3 regions of the Aeromonas jandaei genome follow, and region 1 is predicted to be linked to each of the others. Evidence: predicted binding sites of a transcription regulator. Region 1 holds the regulator's gene; each other region holds the start of a gene.
The links. The regulator MetJ, encoded in region 1, represses methionine synthesis genes. The targets are predictions, from matches to a motif close to AGANNTCTAGANNTCT.
Positions count from the first base shown of each region.

Region 1 (6,718 bases):
GCTGGAGCAGGAGAAGAGCAAACCGGAGATCCTCAAGGCCGAGATCGTGGCCGAGAGCCGGCTGTTCAGAGTGGAATCCCTCCACCTCAAATTCTCCAACGGCGAGGAGCGGGTCTACGAGCGGATGCGCGGCGGCAATCGTGGCGCCGTCATGGTGGTGCCGCTGTTCGATGAGCAGACCCTGCTACTGGTGCGCGAATATGCCGCTGGCACCCACTCCTACGAGCTGGGCTTTCCCAAGGGGCTGATCGACCCGGGCGAAGATGCCTTCGAGGCAGGCAACCGGGAGCTGATGGAAGAGGCGGGCTTTGGCGCCAACAGCCTGACCCTGCTCAAACAGGTGTCACTGGCGCCCGGTTACTTCTCCAGCCGGATGGACATTTTGCTGGCGCGGGATCTCTTCCCCGAGCAGCGGATCGGCGACGAGCCCGAACCGCTGGAGGTAATCCCCTGGCCACTCAACCGGATCGACGAATTGCTGGCGCGGCCCGACTTCACCGAGTCGCGCAGCATCAGTGCCCTGCTCTTGGCCCAGAAGTGGCTGGCGGAGTAGGCAGAGTAGCCCGCAGACGGGCAGTTAACAGACAGAGGATAACGAGATGCAGGAGTTGTTGGCCTGGGTGCCGGGGGTCAAGGAGATTGCCCGCGAAGCCGGAAGGATCCTTCACGACATCTATCACGGCGGTCAGTTCGAGCGTCAGCTGAAGGAGGATGCGACCCCGGTCACCAGTGCCGATCTTGCTGCCGATGCCTACCTCAAACAGGCGCTCTCGGCGCTCACCCCCCATGTGCCGGTGCTGACCGAAGAGGCGGCCGACATCCCCTTCAGCCAGCGATCCAACTGGCGGCAATACTGGTTGGTGGATCCCCTTGACGGCACTGGCGAATTTATCGCAGGCAGCGGCGATTTCGCCACCCTGATCGCCCTGGTGCGGGACAATGTGCCGGTGCTCGGGGTCATCTACGCCCCCGAGTCTGACGTGCTCTACTGGGCGGTGCGCGGCTACGGCGCCTTCAAGGAAGTGAACGGCGAGGTGTTGCCCATCAGCGCCATGCACCACGAGCATGACCAGCCTGACTCGCTGGTGGTGGCCATCAGCCGCCGCCAGAAGCTGGAGAAGCTCACCCGCCGCCTCAACCCGGCCATCAACTACGAGCTGATCCCGCTCGGCTCCAGCTCCCTCAAATCCTGTCTGGTGGCGGAAGGGGCGGCCGATTGCTACGTGCGGCTCGGCCCCACCGGCGAGTGGGACACCGCCGCCGCCCAGTGCATCGTCGAGGCAGCCGGTGGCCGCATCCTCAGCCTGGCGTTGCAGCCACTCAGTTACAACGAAACCGAGTCGCTGGAGAACCCTGACTTTATCGTGATGGGGGATCCGGATCTCGCCTGGGGCAACATTCTGGCCCACTAAACGGATAGCGATATCATCACACCAGACAAGCAGGCGGCCCGATGGCCGCCTGCTTTGTCAGGGAAGTTGCCCCGAGTAATGGCCGGAGTGATCCGCTGGTCAAGGCGCTCTTGAACAGCGTGATACGCTGGCAAAGCGGCAAAATGACAGTGAAACATCACAGTCGGTCGGCGAGAAATGGTGCGATTTTTCACGTAATTCTAAAAACGCCTGATTAGTCAAAATAAAAAAACGAGCGCAGATCAAATTTTGGTTTTATATTTCACAAAAATCACCATTGTCAGTTTTGTTGCATTCTGTGACCCAGATTCCATTCCCAATCTCGCTGGCTAAACCCCGCAATGGCAGTGATATGTTTCAGTCTCGCCTTTTGAGAATTAAATCCCGATAAACCACAATAAACTCAGATTAAAACACTAACAAAAAGTGAATTAGTAATGAGTTTATCTGTAGAGGCTACCAAGGAGCTATCCGGTTCCTGCTCCACCACGGCCAGCACCACCCGCTGGCGCCGTCATGACACCCACTGGGTTATCAGCCTGTTTGGCACCGCCGTTGGCGCCGGTATCCTGTTCCTGCCCATCAATCTGGGTCTGGGCGGCATCTGGCCTCTCGTCATCGTCGCGGTACTGGCAGGCCCCATGACCTTCCTCGCCCACCGCGGGCTGGCGCGCTTCGTGCTCTCCTCTTCACGCCCCCACGCCGACTTCACCGAAGTCGCGGAGGAGCACTTCGGCAAGATGGCCGGTCGCCTCATCTCTGCGCTCTATTTCCTCTCCATCTTCCCGATCCTGCTCATCTACGGGGTAGGGCTGACCAACACGGTGGAGAGCTTTATGGTCAACCAGCTCGGCATGGCAACCCCGGATCGGGTGATGCTCTCCGGCATGCTGGTATTTGCCATGATCGCCGTGATGCTGGCGGGTGAGAAAGCGATGCTGCGCGCCTTCGCCTTTATGGTCTATCCGCTGGCGGCCATTCTGGCGGCCCTCTCCTGCTACCTGATCCCTCAGTGGCAGTGGCCGGAAGTGACGGCGTTTGAAGGGGTCAGCTTCCTCAACACCGTCTGGCTGGCGCTGCCGGTCACCGTATTCGCCTTCAGCCACGCCGCCGCCATCTCCGGCTTTGCCAACGTGCAGCGCCGTGAATATGGCGAGCAGGCGGAAGCCAAGAGCGGCCTGATCCTGCGCAACACCACAGTGATGCTGGTGGGCTTCGTGCTGTTCTTCGTCTTCTCCTGCGTGCTGAGCCTCTCGCCAGCCCAGCTGGCTGAAGCCAAGGCCCAGAACGTCTCTGTGCTCTCCTATCTCGCCAACATTACCGACAACCCGGTGATCGTGACTCTGGGGCCGCTCATCGCCTTTATCGCCATCAGCTCCTCCTTCCTCGGCCACTTCCTCGGTGCCCGCGAAAGCCTGAAAAGCCTGATCGCCAAGCCCACCGGCCTGCCGCTGGCCAAGGCGGACAAGGTCGGCATCGCCCTGATGTTCTTCTCTATCTGGGGTGCTGCAGTCATCAACCCGGGCATTCTGGGGCTGATGGAAACCCTCTCCGGCCCGGTGATCGCCATGATCCTGTTCATCATGCCGGTGATTGCCATCTATAAGGTGGAGGCGCTGGCCCGCTTCCGTCACGGCTGGACCAACGGCTTTATCCTGCTGACCGGCTCGCTGGCGGTATCGGCGCTGATCTTCAGCCTGTTGAAGTAACGACTCGCAGCAGATAACAAAAAGAGAGGCGACCCCGGGGTCGCCTCTCTTCTCTCTGTTCGGGTGTGCGCTCAGCCCAGCCTGGCGCCGTTCTCCACCGCCTGCTCGGGGATAGCCATCACTACAGCGCCATCCGGCCGATAGAAACCGGTCAGCAGAAATTCAGACTGAAACGGGCCGATCTGCTTGGTCGGGAAGTTGACTACGGCGATGATCTGGCGGCCCACCAGCTGCTCTGGCTGGTAGAGAGCGGTGATCTGGGCGCTGCTCTTGCGGATCCCCAGTTCAGGGCCAAAATCCGCCCACACCTTGTAGGCCGGTTTGCGCGCCTCGGGGAACGGCTCGACCCGCACCAGGGTGCCCACCCGGAGCTCCACCATCTCGAAATCCTGCCAGCTAATCGTCTCCATTTCGGCTCCTGTTTATCGTGCACCTTGCATGACCCGCAGCATGGCCCAAAGAGAGCATCCCGTCTTCGGCGATCAGCCGTTTCGTTATGGCAAGTGGCCGTTTTGCTGGCGCCAGAGGGACGGAGTGAGCCCGGTCTCACTCAAGAAGCGCTCGCTGAAGGCCCCCTGATTCTGGTAACCACAGCGGCTGGCAATCTCGCCGACGGGCAGCTGCGTGCTGGCAAGCAGGGTTCGCGCCAGTGCCATGCGCTGACTGCGAATGTAGTGGGAGACGCTCACCCCCAGCTGCTGGCGAAAGGCTAGCTTGAACTGGCTCTGGCCAAGGCAGGCGATGGCAGCGAGTTGCTGATTGGTCTGCGGGGCGGCGAGGTTGGCCTCGATATGGCGCTGCACCTTGAGGATGCGGGCGGCAAGGCGCGGCGTGGCAGCGCTCTGCATCCCCTGCCCTTCCGCCAGCAGGGTGCTCCATGCCCGCCACCTGCCGCCCTTCGGCCACCATCCGGTGCAAAAAGGCGAGGTAGTGACGCTGGGGTTCATCCAGCTCGATAAAAGGATGAGCTGCCAGATCCCCGGGCAGCCAGTCGCTCTCCTGCACCAGAAACGAAAGCGCCGGATCGGCGGCGTAGTCGTGCCGCTCGCCGGGAGCGATGATGCAGGCAGAACCGGGGGCAAGCCGGCGCCCCCGGCCCTGCACCTCGATCTCGAGGGGGCCGTCGAGGGGGATCACCAACTGGGCAAAGTCGTGACTATGGCTACAAACGTGGTGGTGATAGTGGCGCAGGCTGAAACGGGACATGGCAGATAGCAATGACGCGGCCAGGGCCGCGTCATTGGGGGTTATTCCTTGTCGAAATCTTCGATCTCTTTGCCCAGCGCTTCCATGATGGCGCGCGCTTCGGCAGGGACGCTGTCCGGATGATCCTTGCGCAAGTCTTCGTCGCAAGGGAGCGGCTGGCCGGTGAAAGCGTGCAGGAAGGCTTCACAGAGCAGCTCGCTGTTGGTCGCATGACGCAGGTTGTTCACCTGACGGCGGGTGCGCTCATCGGTCAACACTTTCAACACCTTGAGCGGGATCGAGACGGTAATCTTCTTGACCTGTTCGCTCTTCTTACCGTGTTCCGCGTAGGGGCTGACGTAGTCGCCGTTCCACTCTGTTCCCATGACTCACCTGTTCTCATTTAGCCGTGAGCGCGGATTTTAACCCTTAAGGAAATTAATGGCAATCCAACAGCAAAGCCATTTAGACGTCTGGAAGTGTTGACGGCCTTTTTAAGCTGGCGTAGTGTGGTTCATCATGATGCCAGCATTGGCACGATTGCGTGTGGCAAAAGCAGCGTGGCAGGAAGAGCGGCCACCGTCCAGAGAGATCAAGGAGAGAAACATGACCCACAAGGCCACCCTGGCGGTTCGCACCGGGATTGAGACAGACCAGCAACACGGTGCCGTGGTGCCGCCTATCTACCTCTCCAGCAACTACACCTTTGCCGACTTTGGCGAACCCCGTCAATACGATTATGCCCGTTCCGGCAACCCGACCCGCACCAATCTGGCGGACGCGCTGGCGGCACTGGAAGGGGGCGCTGGCGCTGTGGTCACCGGCACCGGCATGGGTGCTATCCATCTGGTCACCACAGCACTGCTCAAGGCTGGGGATCTGCTGATCGCCCCTCACGACTGCTACGGCGGCACCTGGCGCCTGTTCGAGTATCTGGCGGCCAAGGGCCACTACCGGGTGCAGTTTGTCGATCAGGGGGATGAGGCCGCACTGGCCGCCGCGCTGGCCCAGAAGCCCGCGCTGGTATGGGTCGAAACCCCCTCCAACCCGCTGCTGCGGGTGGTGGATATCAGCGCCATTGCCAGTGCAGCTCATGAGGTGGGTGCACAGGTAGTGGTGGACAACACCTTCCTCTCCCCCCTGCTGCAACAGCCGCTGGCCCTCGGTGCCGATGTGGTGGTGCACTCCACCACCAAGTACATCAACGGTCACTCAGACGTGGTGGGCGGAGTGGCAATTGCCAAGGAGGCCGAGCTGGCCGAGTCGCTGGTGTGGTGGGCCAACTGTCTGGGGCTCACCTCCGGGGCGTTCGACTCCTACCTCACCCTGCGCGGTCTGCGCACTCTGGCCCCCAGATTGCGCTCCCATCAGGAGAATACCGACCGCATCCTCGCCTTCCTGCAACAGCAGCCGCTGGTGAAACGCATCTATCACCCCAGCCTGCCGAGCCATCCGGGCCACGATATTGCGCGCCGTCAACAGTCCGGCTTCGGCGCCATGCTAAGTTTTGAACTCGATTGCAGCGAGGCGGGCATTCGCGCCTTCCTCGCGGCCCTCACCCTCTTCTCGGTAGCCGAGTCCCTCGGCGGAGTGGAGAGCCTGGTGGCCCATCCGGCCAGCATGACTCACAGGGCCATGACCCCGGTCGCGCAGCAGGCAGCAGGTATCAGCGCCCAGCTGCTGCGGTTGTCGGTCGGTATTGAACACGGTGAAGATCTGGTGGCCGATCTGGCACAGGCTTTTGCACAGGCGCAGCAGGCAGAACAGGTAGCGAAGTAATGGAACAGCAGCAACAAGGAGAGATCGCGGTGGCAACAGAAGCAGGCTTGAAGCGACGTCACGTCCACAAATTCGGTGGCAGCAGTCTGGCGGATCCGGTCTGTTATCGCCGGGTCGCCAGCATCGTTGAACAACAGGTGGGTGGCGACGAGCTGATCGTAGTCTCCGCCGCCGGCAAGACCACCAACCGACTGATCCAGCTGGTGGAGCTGGCCGAAGCGGGTGATGAAGCCGCTGGCGAAGCCATCTCCGCCCTCCACGCCTATCAGCAGGGGCTGATCGACGGCCTGCTGGAAGGTGAGCTGCAGCTTGATCTGAGCAAACAGCTGGCCGACGACATGCAGCTCATCGCCAAGACGCTTGAGGGGCAGTTTGACCGCTTCGCCCGCAACGGCCTGCTCGCCTTTGGCGAGGTGTGGTCGGCGCGCCTGCTAGCAGCCCTGCTCACCAGCCGCGGCGACAAGGCCATCTGGCTCGATGCCCGCAGCTTCCTGCGTGCCGAGGATGGCGCTCTGGTCAAGGTGGATACTGCGCTCTCCAGCGAACTGCTCAAGGCGCGACTGGCGGAGCATGCCGGTCGCATCGTGGTGACCGGCTTTATTGCCGCCGACATGGAAGGCCGCTCCCTGCTGC
Region 1 covers NZ_CP149571.1:1,386,220-1,392,937, reverse strand. The annotation lists gene nudE (ADP compounds hydrolase NudE) at 1-553, shown strand, start outside; gene cysQ (3'(2'),5'-bisphosphate nucleotidase CysQ) at 600-1,412, shown strand; gene WE862_RS06745 (aromatic amino acid transport family protein) at 1,850-3,121, shown strand; gene WE862_RS06740 (tRNA-binding protein) at 3,193-3,531, opposite strand; partial or broken gene WE862_RS06735 (helix-turn-helix domain-containing protein) at 3,616-4,362, opposite strand; gene metJ (met regulon transcriptional regulator MetJ) at 4,369-4,692, opposite strand; gene metB (cystathionine gamma-synthase) at 4,913-6,085, shown strand; partial or broken gene WE862_RS06720 (bifunctional aspartate kinase/homoserine dehydrogenase II) at 6,085-6,718, shown strand, end outside.

Region 2 (6,718 bases), 1.1 Mb from region 1:
CTGGGAAGTGGCGAGTGTAGCGAAAATCGGCGGCCGGATCACGGTCGCTACTGATATGAATAGGGGCAGCTTGACCTATTTATGCGCCTCATAGGGGATCATCTGAAGTTGATCCTCCCTGATGCAGAAGTGGATGGGGCCATGTTCAATATCGACCCGGTTGTGGTGATGGGCCATCTCTACCTCGATACCGGGGAAGAGATGCTGGGTGGCGATGATGTCCATCTCTGCCATCAGCTTTTGCAGCTCTTCGTGGTTGGCGGCAAGTTGCTCTTCCAGCTGGCGGAGCTCCTGCTGATGGCGCTCTCGGATTGGTTTGAGCTTGCGCAGGGTATCGGGATTGCGTTTTTCAGTGGGGAGTTGCACCAGCCGCATCACCAACTCCTTGATCTTGTCGAGCTGCTCCTGACAGAGCTGTTGCTGTTGTTTGAGCTGATGTTCCTGCTCCTTGTGAGTAAAGTAGCCGCCGAGGATCTGCAGCTTGGTATGGTTGCCGGCCGATGCTCCGAGCACGGGAGAGATGATAAGCCGGTTGGCGATGGCGAGCCCTCCCAGCAGGTTTCCTTTGCGCATCCCGCTGTCACCCACCTTGATGTCCTGACCGCTGCGGCTGTAGCAGTGGCTGAGCTGGGTCTGGATCTGGATATCGCCGCCGGCCTCCAGCTGGGCATATTGGGCGTAGTTGGCGTGGATCTCCCCCTGCGCGTTGAGCTGGCAGAGGTACTCGCCCTGTTCATTGCGCCGACCTATGATGCCGTGACGCACCGTGATGGTGCCTCCCGCTTCAATCCAGCCTCCCTCGATAAAGCCGCCGACGACGATGTCACCGCTCACCGAGATCTTCATGCCCGGATTGACATCATCATTGACGATGAGCCCCCCCTCGAAGGTGATGTGACCGTGGCGGGCATCCACCCGCTTCACGCTCAGCACCTCATCCACCTTCATTCCCGCCTTCTCCTGACAGGGGAGACCTGCGCGGCTTGCAATCAGCAGGTCCGGGTCATCGGGCGAGAAGAAGGTGCCCTCTCCGGCACTCATGGGGCTGTCCTTGCCATGCTTGGCAGGGAGCTCCTGACCGGTCACGGTGAAGCCGGGGACGCCCTGAGTTGCCGGGTGACGGCGCATCAGCTGGGCACCTGCCTTGACGGTGACGATGGAGCCGAGATCCCTCAGGTCGACCCGGCCATGATCCAGCTCCTGAGGTTTGAGAATACGTTCGGCAGGGGTCTCCACCAGCCGCTCGTAGCGGGTGTCCTGGCCGTTGACGGCGGCCTGGCCGCGGGCGATGACCAGTTTCAGCATGCTGCCGGGGGCCGCTTCCTTGGCGGAGAGGATGGCGGTAGCAAGCAGAGCCTCGCTGACCCCCTGCTTCACCTCGCTGATGGAGATCGCCTCTTGCAACTGTTCGAGGGTCAGGTACTTGCCACCCCAGTCGGCGGTGATCTGGGCGCTGGCACTCATCCGGTCTTTCTCGACCACAATCATCACCTTGGCATCGTGCCGCTTGGCGATGGGGATGGGTGTCGTTGGGACAGAGGCGGCAGGGTTGCCTTGCAGCATGTTGAGCAGGGTGATCGACTGTTTGATCCCCTCCGTCAGGGGTTGGTAGCGGCGGCAGTTGGAGGCGAGCAGCAGAGTCTGCACATCCTGTTCGGTGACAGGTTTGGTGAGTCCCGGCGCGATGCGCAGGCAGACCTGATCCATGTCACTTGATAGCAGCAGCCACTCTTTGCTTAACACCGGCTCTCCTTGCTGGGTGGGAGAGGGAAGTGCCCCTCTACTGTCATTAAATCTCTCAATGATGGATAAAGCGAATCACTGAGCCGAAGAGTGTGCAGTATTTGGATATTTCTGCTGGAAGGTCAATGGATTGAGTGCAAATGGGTGACGGGATCGTAAGAAATGACAGTGCTGATTGGAGATGACCCGGCCCAATGCCGGATCATGGAAACGAGCCTGTGCGGCGCAGAAGATTCAGGATTGGTTTTCAGCGTTGGTCAGTCGCCGAGCCGGGCCGTTCTGGTCAGGGTGAGGTAATCGGCCAGTACCGGCAATCCCAGCAGATGGCGGCGCAGCATGTCGAGGGCGGCGAAGGCGAGGATCTTGCGGCGGCTCTCGGGATCCGGGTGGCTGACCTTGAGGGTCTGACCGAACGAGATTTCATCGGCGCAGAGCAGCAGTGGCACGCCGTCCGGGCCAGCCTGGCCTATGGTCAGACTCACTCCATGGGGAGTGCCCGTCAGCTGGGCAAGCTCGCAGCTCAAGGCGCTGCTAAAGCTGGCCTCCAGCACAGCGTGTTCATGGCACATGGCCAGCAAGGCCCCCCGGCTCTCACATTCATACAGAGTGAGTGGTTTCTCTCCCAGCAGAGTGAGGATCTGCTGCGCCGGTTCGAGATCCCCTCTGCCGACCAGCCAGGGCTCGATGGGGGCGAGCAGTCGCGCTTCGGCTGCATCCATGTCTGCCGTGCTGGCACCATGACCGATGAGCTTCAGCTCGATAAGCGGCATAGCGGATCGGTAACCGAGTTCGATCCCGCTGGGCCAAGGGGCCGCATCCAGCATATCGCTGAGGGCTGATTCCGAGACGCCGAAGGTGTAGAAGCGGCGCAGCTCGGTATCGGTCTGGGTGCCGGCCAGCACCTTGAGGCGAGGCAAGATCTGTTCGCACACCATCTGTTTGAATTCGAAGGGGACGCCCGGGGTGAAGAAGAGCCAGCTCAGGCCGTGGCTGGCCGGGTGAGCAACCACAAAACCGCAGGCGGTACCGACCGGATTGTCGAGGATCTCGCAAGCCTGCGGCAGCCAGGCCTGCTTGGCATTGCTGGTGGGCATGGTGCGGCCCCGGCTGGCGTAGCGTGCTTCGATGGTGGCGAGCCAGTCAGGAAACAGGGTGAGCGGCTGGCCGAAGGCTTCGGCTGCCGCCTGGGCGGTGAGATCGTCGGCAGTGGGGCCGAGTCCGCCACACACCAGCACCACCTCGGCACGGCTGGCGCTCTCTTGCAGCACGCTTTTCAGGTCGGCGAGGTTGTCCCCCACCGTCAGGCGGCGGCGCACCTGCCAGCCCTGTTCCAGCAGCAGGGCGCTGAGCCAGGCGGCATTGGTATCCACCACCAGACCCGTCACTATCTCGTCTCCGGTGCTGATGATCTCGATACGCATGACGGGCTCCTTGTGCTGAAACGGGGAAAAGAGAGGGCTACTGGCCTGCGGGGATCAGGGCTTGTTGTGCTCGAAGTAGTAGCTGATCCGGGTGCGCGGATTGAGGTACTCGAACACCGCTGGCGGCAACCGCTTGGGATGGATCACCTTGGCGATGGAGAGCTCGGCCTGCTGCAGGTCGATGATGGCCGCCTCCTGGCGCGGGATGCGTGGATCGTACACCAGCACCGAGGGGTAGAGCAGGCGGGAGGCGTTGACCGACATCACCAGCCCGACTTGACCGTTGGAGAGCTGCACCACGCTGCCGGGCGGGTAGATCCCCATCAGCCGGATCAGCATGCTGAGGTACTCCGGATTGAACTGGGCCTTGCGCTGCTTGTAGAGACCGCTCAGGGCCGAGTAGGGCACCTTGGCCTGCATATGGCAGAGGTTATCGTATTCGTTGATGAGGGAGACCATCTGGGTCAGCGGATCGAGCTGCCCCTTCTTGAGCCCCTCCGGCCCGCTGCCATCCAGATATTCGTGGTGGTGCAGCACTATGCCCTTCGCTTCGGCCGGGAAATCCTTGGCCAGATTGAGCAGGTCCAGCCCGTAGCGCGGGTGCTGGGCCATCAGGTTTTGCTCCGGCTTGGTCAGCGGCTCGGTCTTGCGCAGGATCTGGCTCGGGATCTTCAGCTTGCCGATGTCGTGGAACAGGGCTCCCATGCCAACCTGGCGGATCTCGTCGGCCGTCATGCAGCACTCCTTGGCCAGCAGCATGCTGAGCACGCTCACATTGAGGGAGTGGAAGTAGAGGTTGTTGCCATCCTCGCCGTCAGAGACGAGATGGAGCACCATCTCGTCTACCGAGAGCAACTGCTCGGTCATGGCGTTGACCAGGTCCTGCGCCTCGCCGATGGCATTGAGGGGGCGTGACTGGATCTTGCTCATTACGCTGCGCACCTGCGCCAGCGACTGCTGGAACTGCTTTTCGCACTGCTGCAAATTGCGGCGATAGAGCTGCAACTGCTCGATGCGGCGATCCTTCTCCTGCTGCATCTGGGCCTGACGCTGGGCTGCATCGGCGTTTTCCGATTGCTGGGTGACGGCATGTGCCTGCTCGAGAGGCTTGGGCGGTACATCGCTCTTGTCGGGAATGATGGTCACCAGTTTGAGGCCCAGGCGACGGATCAGTTCGATCTCTTCTTCATTCTTGATTTTGAAGCTGGAAAACAGGAACGGGTGTTCGCGCCACCCCAGTGGCAGGGATACATAGTTGCCGACTTGCAGTCGATCTACGGAAATCTTGATACCGGTCATTATCTTGGATGCAGGGGAGATACTGAGCCGTATGCTAGTCAAAGGCGAGGGTGAATACAAAAGGTATCTGATGACAGGGTGAACGCTTTATTATAGGCTTCTGGATGTCCAGACATATTTACCGATGCAGTACAGGGAGTAAGCATGCCGATCAAGATCCCGGACCAGTTACCCGCCGCCGAAGTGCTGGGGCAGGAGAACATCTTCGTGATGACGGAATCACGGGCCGTCACCCAGAACATCCGCCCGCTGCGGGTGTTGATCCTCAATTTGATGCCCAAGAAGATTGAGACCGAGATCCAGCTGATGCGGATGCTCTCCAACTCGCCGCTACAGGTGGATGTGGATCTGCTGCGCATCGACGATCGGGAGTCGAAGAACACGCCGCAGGCGCATCTTGAGAACTTCTATCACGACTTCGAGCAGGTGCGTGGCAACAACTATGACGGCATGATCATCACCGGGGCGCCGCTCGGGCTGGTGGAGTTCGAGGAGGTGGTTTACTGGCCGCGCATCGTCGAGATCATCGAGTGGTCCCATCAGCATGTGACCTCCACTCTGTTCCTCTGCTGGGCAGTGCAGGCGGCGCTGAAAGCCCTGTATGGCATGGAGAAGCAGACCCGGGGTGAGAAGCTCTCCGGCGTTTATCACCACCACCGCCTCGACGAGCACGAGCCGCTGCTGCGCGGCTTTGATGACGAGTTTGTCGCGCCTCACTCCCGCTATGCGGCGTTCGACGGCGACCTGATCCGCGCTCACACCGATCTGCAGATTTTCGCTGAATCAGCAGAGGCGGGAGTCTATCTGGCGGCCACCAAGGATTGTCGTCAGGTCTTCGTGACCGGCCATCCCGAGTACGATGCGTTGACCCTTGACGGTGAATATCGCCGGGATCTGGCTGCGGGGCTCGACCCCATCATCCCGGTCAACTACTACCCGAACAACGACCCTAGCCAGACCCCGCGCGCCAGCTGGCGCAGCCACGGCCATCTGCTGTTCTCCAACTGGCTCAACTACTACGTCTATCAGCTCACCAGCTACAGGGTGGAGGATATCGGCAAGGTCTTTACCTACGACCAGAGCGGCAAGTAGTTCAGGCGTTGTGCTCCAGTCGATCGGCCTGCTGCTGCAGCCAGTGGCGGTGGGTATCCAGAGTGAATGCCTTGGGTCTGTGGGCCTTGACGGTGGCCATCGCCTCGTCAAGGGGCCGGCCAAGGGAGATCAGCAGAAGGGCGGCCAGCAGTCCGGTGCGACCGCTTCCCCCCTTGCAGTGGATGACCAGATGTTTGCCATCGCGCAGCAGCTCGGTCAGCCGGGGCAGAAGTTGCAGCCAGCTCTGCTCGAAACAGGAGTCGGGGGCCTGATCATCTTCGATGGGAAGGTGGAACCAGCGCATTCCCTCCCGTTCGACCTGCACACCAAGGTGGGCGAGGTCGAAGCGGGCCAGTTCGGCGTCAGTCATCAGGGTGATGACGGCGTGGGCCCCGGCCAGTCGCAGCTGGTCAAGGGCGAGAGTCAGCGGCACCTGCTGGGTGCCCGGACAGGGGGTCAGCAGCAGCTGACCATCGACGCGGGGAAGCTCCAGGCTCCAGAAGGGATGAAACGGGTGCATGGCGGATCCTCGTATGGTGGCCGGTTTACCGAGCCCGGCGAATGGCGCCAAGCATAGGCAGGGCGGGGGGGATGTCAATGGCCGTTGTGTTTGGCCCGGTTTACGGGCAGAGTCTAAAAAATTGAGCGGTTAGAGGAGTGAAGATGAGAAATCTGGATCAACTGGATTTGGATATCCTGGCCCATCTGTTTCGGGATGCAGGCATGACCAACAAGGATCTGGCCGCGCTGGTGGGGGTTGCTCCCTCCACCTGTCTGGAACGGGTACGCAAGCTGCAACAGGACGGGGTGCTCAAAGGGGCGCACTGCGAGGTCGATTATCAGGCCCTCGGTGGTCACATTCAGGCTATGGTATCCCTGCAACTGGCCCGTCACAGCCGCCAGATCATCGACGATTTTCGCGATGCCATTCTGGTGCTGCCCGAGGTGATCAGCCTGTTCCACATGGGCGGCAAGGATGATTTCCTGGTGCACCTCTGCGTGGCCGATACCGAACACCTGCGCAACTTTGTCTTCGATCACTTCACCTCCCGCGAAGAGGTGGTGCATCTCGAGACCTCGCTGGTGTTCGAGCACAGGTTCAGCCGCTCGCTGCCCTGTTTCCCCCAGCCATAATGCCAGTGTGAAAAAACCGCCTTTCGGCG
Region 2 covers NZ_CP149571.1:309,811-316,528, reverse strand. The annotation lists gene WE862_RS01570 (DUF342 domain-containing protein) at 76-1,743, opposite strand; gene WE862_RS01565 (molybdopterin-binding protein) at 2,001-3,164, opposite strand; gene WE862_RS01560 (HD-GYP domain-containing protein) at 3,219-4,463, opposite strand; gene metA (homoserine O-acetyltransferase MetA) at 4,608-5,555, shown strand; gene WE862_RS01550 (tyrosine-protein phosphatase) at 5,557-6,075, opposite strand; gene WE862_RS01545 (Lrp/AsnC family transcriptional regulator) at 6,219-6,689, shown strand.
Region 2: metA (homoserine O-acetyltransferase MetA) is a predicted target of MetJ. The motif match lies at 4,566-4,581, and genes of this name have one in related genera.

Region 3 (6,718 bases), 260 kb from region 1:
GTAAGATGGCGGGCAAACTGCTGTCTGCCCCACTCCCCCTGACCCAGCCCGGGGCCAATGACCCGAACCGAGGCCCAACCGTCATCATCGTCTTCCTGCAGGCTCATCAATTCAGGCTGATAGAGGCTGACCGGCGGCAACGCCGGGTGCTGGCTGACTCGCACCAGACCGGCGCCTGCCCGCAGACAGGCCCGGCCGGCGAGCACAATGGCCCCCTGCATGCCGCACTCCCCGCCCACCAACAACACCTTGCCGTGGGAACCCTTGTGCGAGGAGCGCTGACGCGGGGTCAGCAAGGATTGCAGCACCGGATAATCGAGCCGCCATGCTGCGGGGTGAATCTCCTCATCAGGCATGACACCAAGCGGGTCACAATCGAGCTGACCGGTCACATCGACTCCGTCTGCGGTGAGCAGCCCCTGCTTGATACCGATAAAAGTAAGAGTTCGGGTCGCCCGCACGGCGGCCCCCATGATCCGGCCGGTATCGCCATTGAGGCCAGAAGGAAGATCGACCGCCAGCACAGGTGCAGCCAACTCATTGATTGTTGCGACGATCTTTGTCAGTAACGGTGCAAGGGGTGTACTGACACCGGTGCCAAGCAGGGCATCGACCACCAGATCGGGAGGAGGAAATAGTGCCTGATCGAACTGCTCTGCCAGCCAGACCTCACCACCTGCCGCCAGCCAGCTATCGGCGGCAATCCTGGCATCCCCTTTCAGCAGGTCGGGAGAGCGAGCGGCGATCACCACCGGCTCAAGGCCACGTTCACGGGCAAGGCGGGCCAGCACATAGCCATCGCCGCCATTGTTGCCGGGGCCGACAAAAATCCACCAGCAGTTGCTCGCGGGCCAGTGGCTGCAGGCATAGGTACACAGCGCCAGCCCTGCCCGCTCCATCAGCGCATAGAGGGGTTGCCCCTCACGCTCGGCCCAGCGCCGCTCTCGCGAGCGGATCTGTTCAGTCGACCACAGCCCCTGTGATAGACTGCTTCCCACTTTTTTGCACCAAGCGTCCCCGATGACCTCTACCATGATGGCTCCCGATCTGCTCTCTTTCGCTCCAAGTGCTCAAGTGCCGGGATGCCATGCAGCATGACAACACCTGATTTCAACCAGCTGGCTCAAGATATCAAGCTCTGGGCGAGCGAGCTAGGATTTGACCAGGTTGGCATCACCGACACGGACCTGCGGGCCGAAGAGCCGAAATTGCAGGCCTGGCTGGACGCCGGTTATCACGGCAGCATGGATTACATGGCGCGCCACGGCATGATGCGCGCCCGCCCCCATGAGCTGCTGCCGGGCACCTTGCGGGTCATCTCGGTACGGATGAACTACCTCCCCTTCGAGGCGGGCTTTGCCGCCACCCTGCGCGACCCGACTCTCGGCTATATCAGCCGCTATGCCCTCGGCCGCGACTACCATAAGGTGCTGCGCAATCGCCTCAAACAGCTGGGTGACCGAATCGAAGCGCGATGCGCCGAGTTGTTTCAAGGCACGTCTGACACCCTTGGTGAGTGGCGCCCCTTTGTCGACTCCGCTCCCGTGCTGGAGCGGCCGTTGGCCGCCAAAGCGGGCCTCGGCTGGGTTGGCAAACACTCACTGCTGCTCAATGAGTCAGCCGGTTCCTTCTTCTTTTTGGGGGAGCTGCTGATAAGCCTGCCACTCCCCATCGATGCGCCGGTGGAAAAAGAGCAGTGCGGCAAGTGTGTCGCCTGCATCAACATCTGCCCCACCGGCGCTATTGTCGCTCCCTATGTGGTGGATGGTCGCCGCTGCATCTCCTATCTCACCATCGAGAACGACGGCCCTATTCCGGAAGAGTTCAGACCCCTGATGGGCAACCGCATCTACGGCTGCGACGACTGCCAGCTCATCTGCCCGTGGAACCGCTACGCAGATGCCAGCCCGGAGCCCGATTTCAGCCCGCGCCCCAGCCTGCATCGCCCGCCCCTACTGGCGCTGTGGCGCTGGAGCGAGGCCGAGTTCCTCAAACATACCGAGGGGAGCCCGATCCGCCGCATCGGCTATCAACGCTGGCGCCGCAATCTGGCGGTAGCCCTTGGCAACGGCCCGGCCAACCAGGAAGTGATGGCAGCCCTGCAGCAAGCACTGCCGGAAGCAGAGCCCATGGTAGCCGAACATATTGAATGGGCGCTGGTAACGCTGGCCAGACGCCAGGATGAAACGAACAAGAAAACCCGCCTGCTGATCCGTTGCATCGAAAAAGGTCTGCCGGATCACGCCTGAGTGATCTGCCCCTTGCCGGATTGCAGCAGTTTTTTCATGCTCTGCCGACCCACAAAGATCAGCACGCCATGGTTGAGCAACAATGGTCGGCACACAAAAAGGACATCACAGATGCAAATGTTGGGAGTGGATATTGGAGGCTCGGGGATCAAGGGCTGTCTGGTCGATACCGAAACCGGTGAGCTGATTGGCGAGCGCCATCGCATTGCCACACCACAGCCGGCCACCCCGGCCGCCATTGCCCATACCCTCAAGGCGCTGGTGGAACACTTCGACTGGAAAGGGCCGGTGGGTTGCGGCTTCCCGGCCACCATCCACAACGGCATTGCCAAGAGCGCGGCCAACATCGACAAGAGCTGGATTGAGACCGATGCCGAGCACCTGTTTGCAGATGTCACCGGCAAGCCCTGCTATGTGCTCAACGATGCCGACGCCGCCGGTCTGGCTGAGATGCGCTTTGGTGCCGGCAAGGATCGCAAGGGGGTTATCATCCTCATCACGGTCGGCACCGGCATCGGCACCGCAGTCTTCGTCAACGGTCACCTGCTGCCCAACACCGAGCTGGGCCATTTGATGCTGGAAGGGATGATCGCCGAGCACTACTGCTCCGATGCAGTGCGCAAACGTGAGGATCTCTCCTGGGGGCGCTGGGGCAAGCGCTTCAACAAATATCTGGCTCGCCTTGAGTTTCTCTTCTCCCCCGACCTCTTCATTCTGGGCGGCGGCAGCGCAGCCAAACTGGATAAATTCGTCGATCGCATCGAGACCCGGGCACCACTCATTCCCGCAGCCAGCCTCAACCAGGCCGGTATTATCGGCGCAGCGCTCTACGCCGCCGAACGACATCAGGGCTGATTGCACATCGGTGCCATGAACTTCCGATACGAAGAGGGCCCGACAGCAATGCCGGGCCCTCTCTCTATCTGGTGATCGACCTTCTGTCCTTGCTACAAGTCATCGAGCTGGTGGGCACCGTGCACCAATCGGGTCAGGCGGGTCTGCTCCAGTCGGGCCAAATTATCCAGCAATTCAGCCGTGCTCCGAGTCGGGCACTCCTGGGCCAGATGACCCAGTTCACCAATCAACTGCTCCTCCCAGCGGCAAACCAGGGCTACGATATCTTCGGTTCTGGCTGAAGCCGGCAGCTCGCAGCGCATAATCGCTGGCAACATGTCCTCGCTAAAGCTCTGATCCAGCCAGGTCTCCCGCACCGGGCCGCCCAGCTGGCTGGCATACTCCTGCAGATGGACACTGGCGGCATCCTCCCGCCCTTGCAGATAGACCAGCAACATCCGGCAGCGTTCGCTATCCACCTGATTGGCCAGACGCCGGTAACAGAGACCGAGCTGGTGATGCACCTGCTCGAGGTAGTGCAGCAACTCTTTGATCTGTTGGAATCTCATCGCTCTGCCCTCCATGGGAAATCCGCAACCTCAGTATAAAAAACGGCCAGCCAGGCCCCAATCACGATCCGGCATCTTCTTGCGCTGCATCAAAATTGGCCGAGGTATATATAAGTGGGCAGACAGGGGGTTCAACTTTATGCAATTCTGGGGCTTGAGAGAGGTAGGCTCCACAGCCGGATAGTAGCGACAGGGATACCTAATAGAACAGAGCATCACACGCCATTAGACAACTTTAATTCGGCGCTTTGGCTTAAAAGCGAAATTCAATATGGAATAACGCCAAACCCTGCTATTCCTTATCTGCCAACTGAAAATCCTTATCACTTTTTTAGACGTCTAGACGTAAAAACATGCGTTGACACAGCCATCCGGACATCTTAGCATCATCCCCCATGATGGCAGTGCAACCTAGTGAAACCTCTGCCCAATTTTCTCGCCTGTAGCGCCCTGTGCTGTAAGGCTGTTAGCACGGAAGAATCCATGATTAAGTTGATCGGTCTCAACAAAGTCTACGGTACAGGCAGTGACGCCGTGCACGCCCTGCGTGACGTGAGTCTGCATGTACCCCAAGGCAAAATCTTCGGGGTGATCGGTGCCTCCGGTGCCGGCAAGAGTACCCTTATCCGCTGTGTCAACCTGCTGGAGCGCCCGACAGAGGGCCAGGTGATTGTCGACGGCCAGGATCTGGTCGCCCTGAGCGAACGGGATCTGACCCAGGCCCGTCGCCAGATCGGGATGATCTTCCAGCACTTCAACCTGCTCGCCTCCCGTACCGTGTTTGCCAACATCGCCTTTCCGCTGGAGCTGGCGGGCTGGAACAAGGATCAGATCAAGAGCCGGGTCGAAGAGCTGCTGGCACTGGTCGGGCTGGAAGCCCGTGCCCACGCCTATCCATCCGAACTCTCCGGCGGCCAGAAACAGCGGGTCGCCATCGCCCGGGCGCTGGCCCCGGCCCCCAAAGTGCTGCTGTGTGACGAGGCCACTTCGGCACTCGATCCGCAGACCACCCGCTCGATCCTGACCCTGCTCAAGGAGATCAACGTCAAGCTGGGGCTCACCATCCTGCTCATCACCCACGAAATGGATGTGGTGAAGGGGATCTGTGACGAAGTGGCCATCATCAGCGACGGCAGCCTGATCGAACAGGGCGAAGTGGCGTGGTTCTTCAGCAATGCCAAGACCCAGCTGGCCCGCGATTTCATTCGCTCCACCATCCATCTCGAGGTACCGCAGGAGTATCAGGATCGGATGAGCAACGAGCGAGTGCCCGGCAGCTACCCGCTGCTGAAGCTTGGCTTTACCGGCAGCACGGTCGATACGCCGCTCATCTCCGAGGCGAGCCGCCGTTTCAATATCGATATCAGCATTCTGAGCGCCGACATCGAGTACGCCGGTGGCGTCAAATTCGGTTTCCTGCTGGCCGAGCTGTTTGGGGATGAAGCCCAGTGCGAGGCGACCCAGCAGTTCTTCATCGACAATCACATTCAGCTGGAGGTAATGGGTTATGTCCGAAGCCATGATTAATCTGCTCATCACGGCCCTGGGCGACACCCTTATCATGGTGTTTGCCTCCGCCCTGTTTGGCTGCCTGCTCGGCCTGCCGCTCGGCGTGGCGCTGCATGTGACCAAAGCCGGCCAAATCCTGGCCAACCCGCTGCTCAACCGTACCCTGGGCATGGTGGTCAACGTGGGTCGTTCGGTGCCCTTTATCATCCTGCTGGTCGCGATTATTCCGCTGACCCGGCTGATTGTCGGCACCAGTATCGGCACCATCGCCGCCATCGTGCCGCTGACCGTCGGTTGCATCCCTTTCATCGCCCGTCTGGTGGAAGGTGCCCTGATGGAAGTCCCCGACGGCCTGCTGGAAGCGGCCAAGGCGATGGGCGCCAAGCCATTGCAAATCATCACCAAGGTGCTGCTGCCCGAGGCCCTGCCCGGCATCCTCAACAGCGTCACCATTACCCTCGTCACGCTGGTGAACTACTCCGCCATGGCTGGTGCCATCGGTGGTGGTGGTCTCGGTGATGTGGGCATCCGTTACGGCTATCAGCGCTTCGATCCGACCGTCATGCTGGTCACCGTCGTGATACTGGTCGTGCTGGTTCAACTTATCCAGAGCGCGGGTGAGCGCCTGGTCCACAAATGTGATCATCGTTAATCGTCGATTTCTGACAGGAGGTTTTATGAAATTTGGCATCAAATCCGTTGCGGCAGCTCTGCTGGCTGGTCTGGTACTGGCCGGTTGCGGTCAAAAGGAAGAGAACAAGACCCTGAAAGTAGGCGCCATTGCCGGCCCTGAGACCGAGCTGGTCGAAGTAGCCGCCAAGGTGGCAAAAGAGAAATATGGTCTGAACGTCGAGATCGTCAACTTCTCCGACTATGTCACCCCGAACGTGGCGCTGAACGATGGCAGCATCGACATCAACGCCTTCCAGCACAAACCCTATCTGGATGCACAGGTACGTGATCGTGGCTTCAAACTGGTACCGGTCGGCAACACCTTCGTCTACCCGATCGCCGGTTACTCCAAGAAGCTGAAGTCGCTGAGCGAGCTGAAAGATGGCGCCCAGATCGCGGTACCGAACGATCCGACCAACCTGGGCCGCTCGCTGATCCTGCTGGCCAAGCAGGGCCTGATCACCCTGAAAGATGGTGCTGGTCTGGAGGCAACCGTACTCGATATCGCCAGCAACCCGCGCAACTTCAAGATCGTTGAACTGGAAGCAGCTCAGCTGCCCCGCTCACTGGAAGACGTGGATCTCGCCATCATCAACAACACCTTTGCCGGCCAGATTGGTCTGACCCCGACCGAAAATGGCCTGTTTGTTGAAGACAAAGAGTCCCCCTACGTCAACCTGATCGTCGCCCGCGACAACAACAAGGATGACGAGAAGGTCAAACAGTTCGTACAGGCTTTCCAGACCGATGATGTCTACAAGAAAGGGCTGGAGCTGTTCAAAGGCGGCCTGGTAAAAGGTTGGTAATTGCTCACTCGACAAAAAAGGCCACGCAATGCGTGGCCTTTTTTATTGCCGCCGCTATCATATCGGCGAGCACGGCAAC
Region 3 covers NZ_CP149571.1:1,649,198-1,655,915, reverse strand. The annotation lists gene WE862_RS08015 (bifunctional ADP-dependent NAD(P)H-hydrate dehydratase/NAD(P)H-hydrate epimerase) at 1-1,034, opposite strand, end outside; gene queG (tRNA epoxyqueuosine(34) reductase QueG) at 1,095-2,249, shown strand; gene ppgK (polyphosphate--glucose phosphotransferase) at 2,361-3,104, shown strand; gene WE862_RS08000 (hypothetical protein) at 3,197-3,652, opposite strand; gene metN (methionine ABC transporter ATP-binding protein MetN) at 4,136-5,179, shown strand; gene WE862_RS07990 (methionine ABC transporter permease) at 5,160-5,813, shown strand; gene metQ (methionine ABC transporter substrate-binding lipoprotein MetQ) at 5,839-6,639, shown strand.
Region 3: metN (methionine ABC transporter ATP-binding protein MetN) is a predicted target of MetJ. The motif match lies at 3,986-4,001, and genes of this name have one in related genera.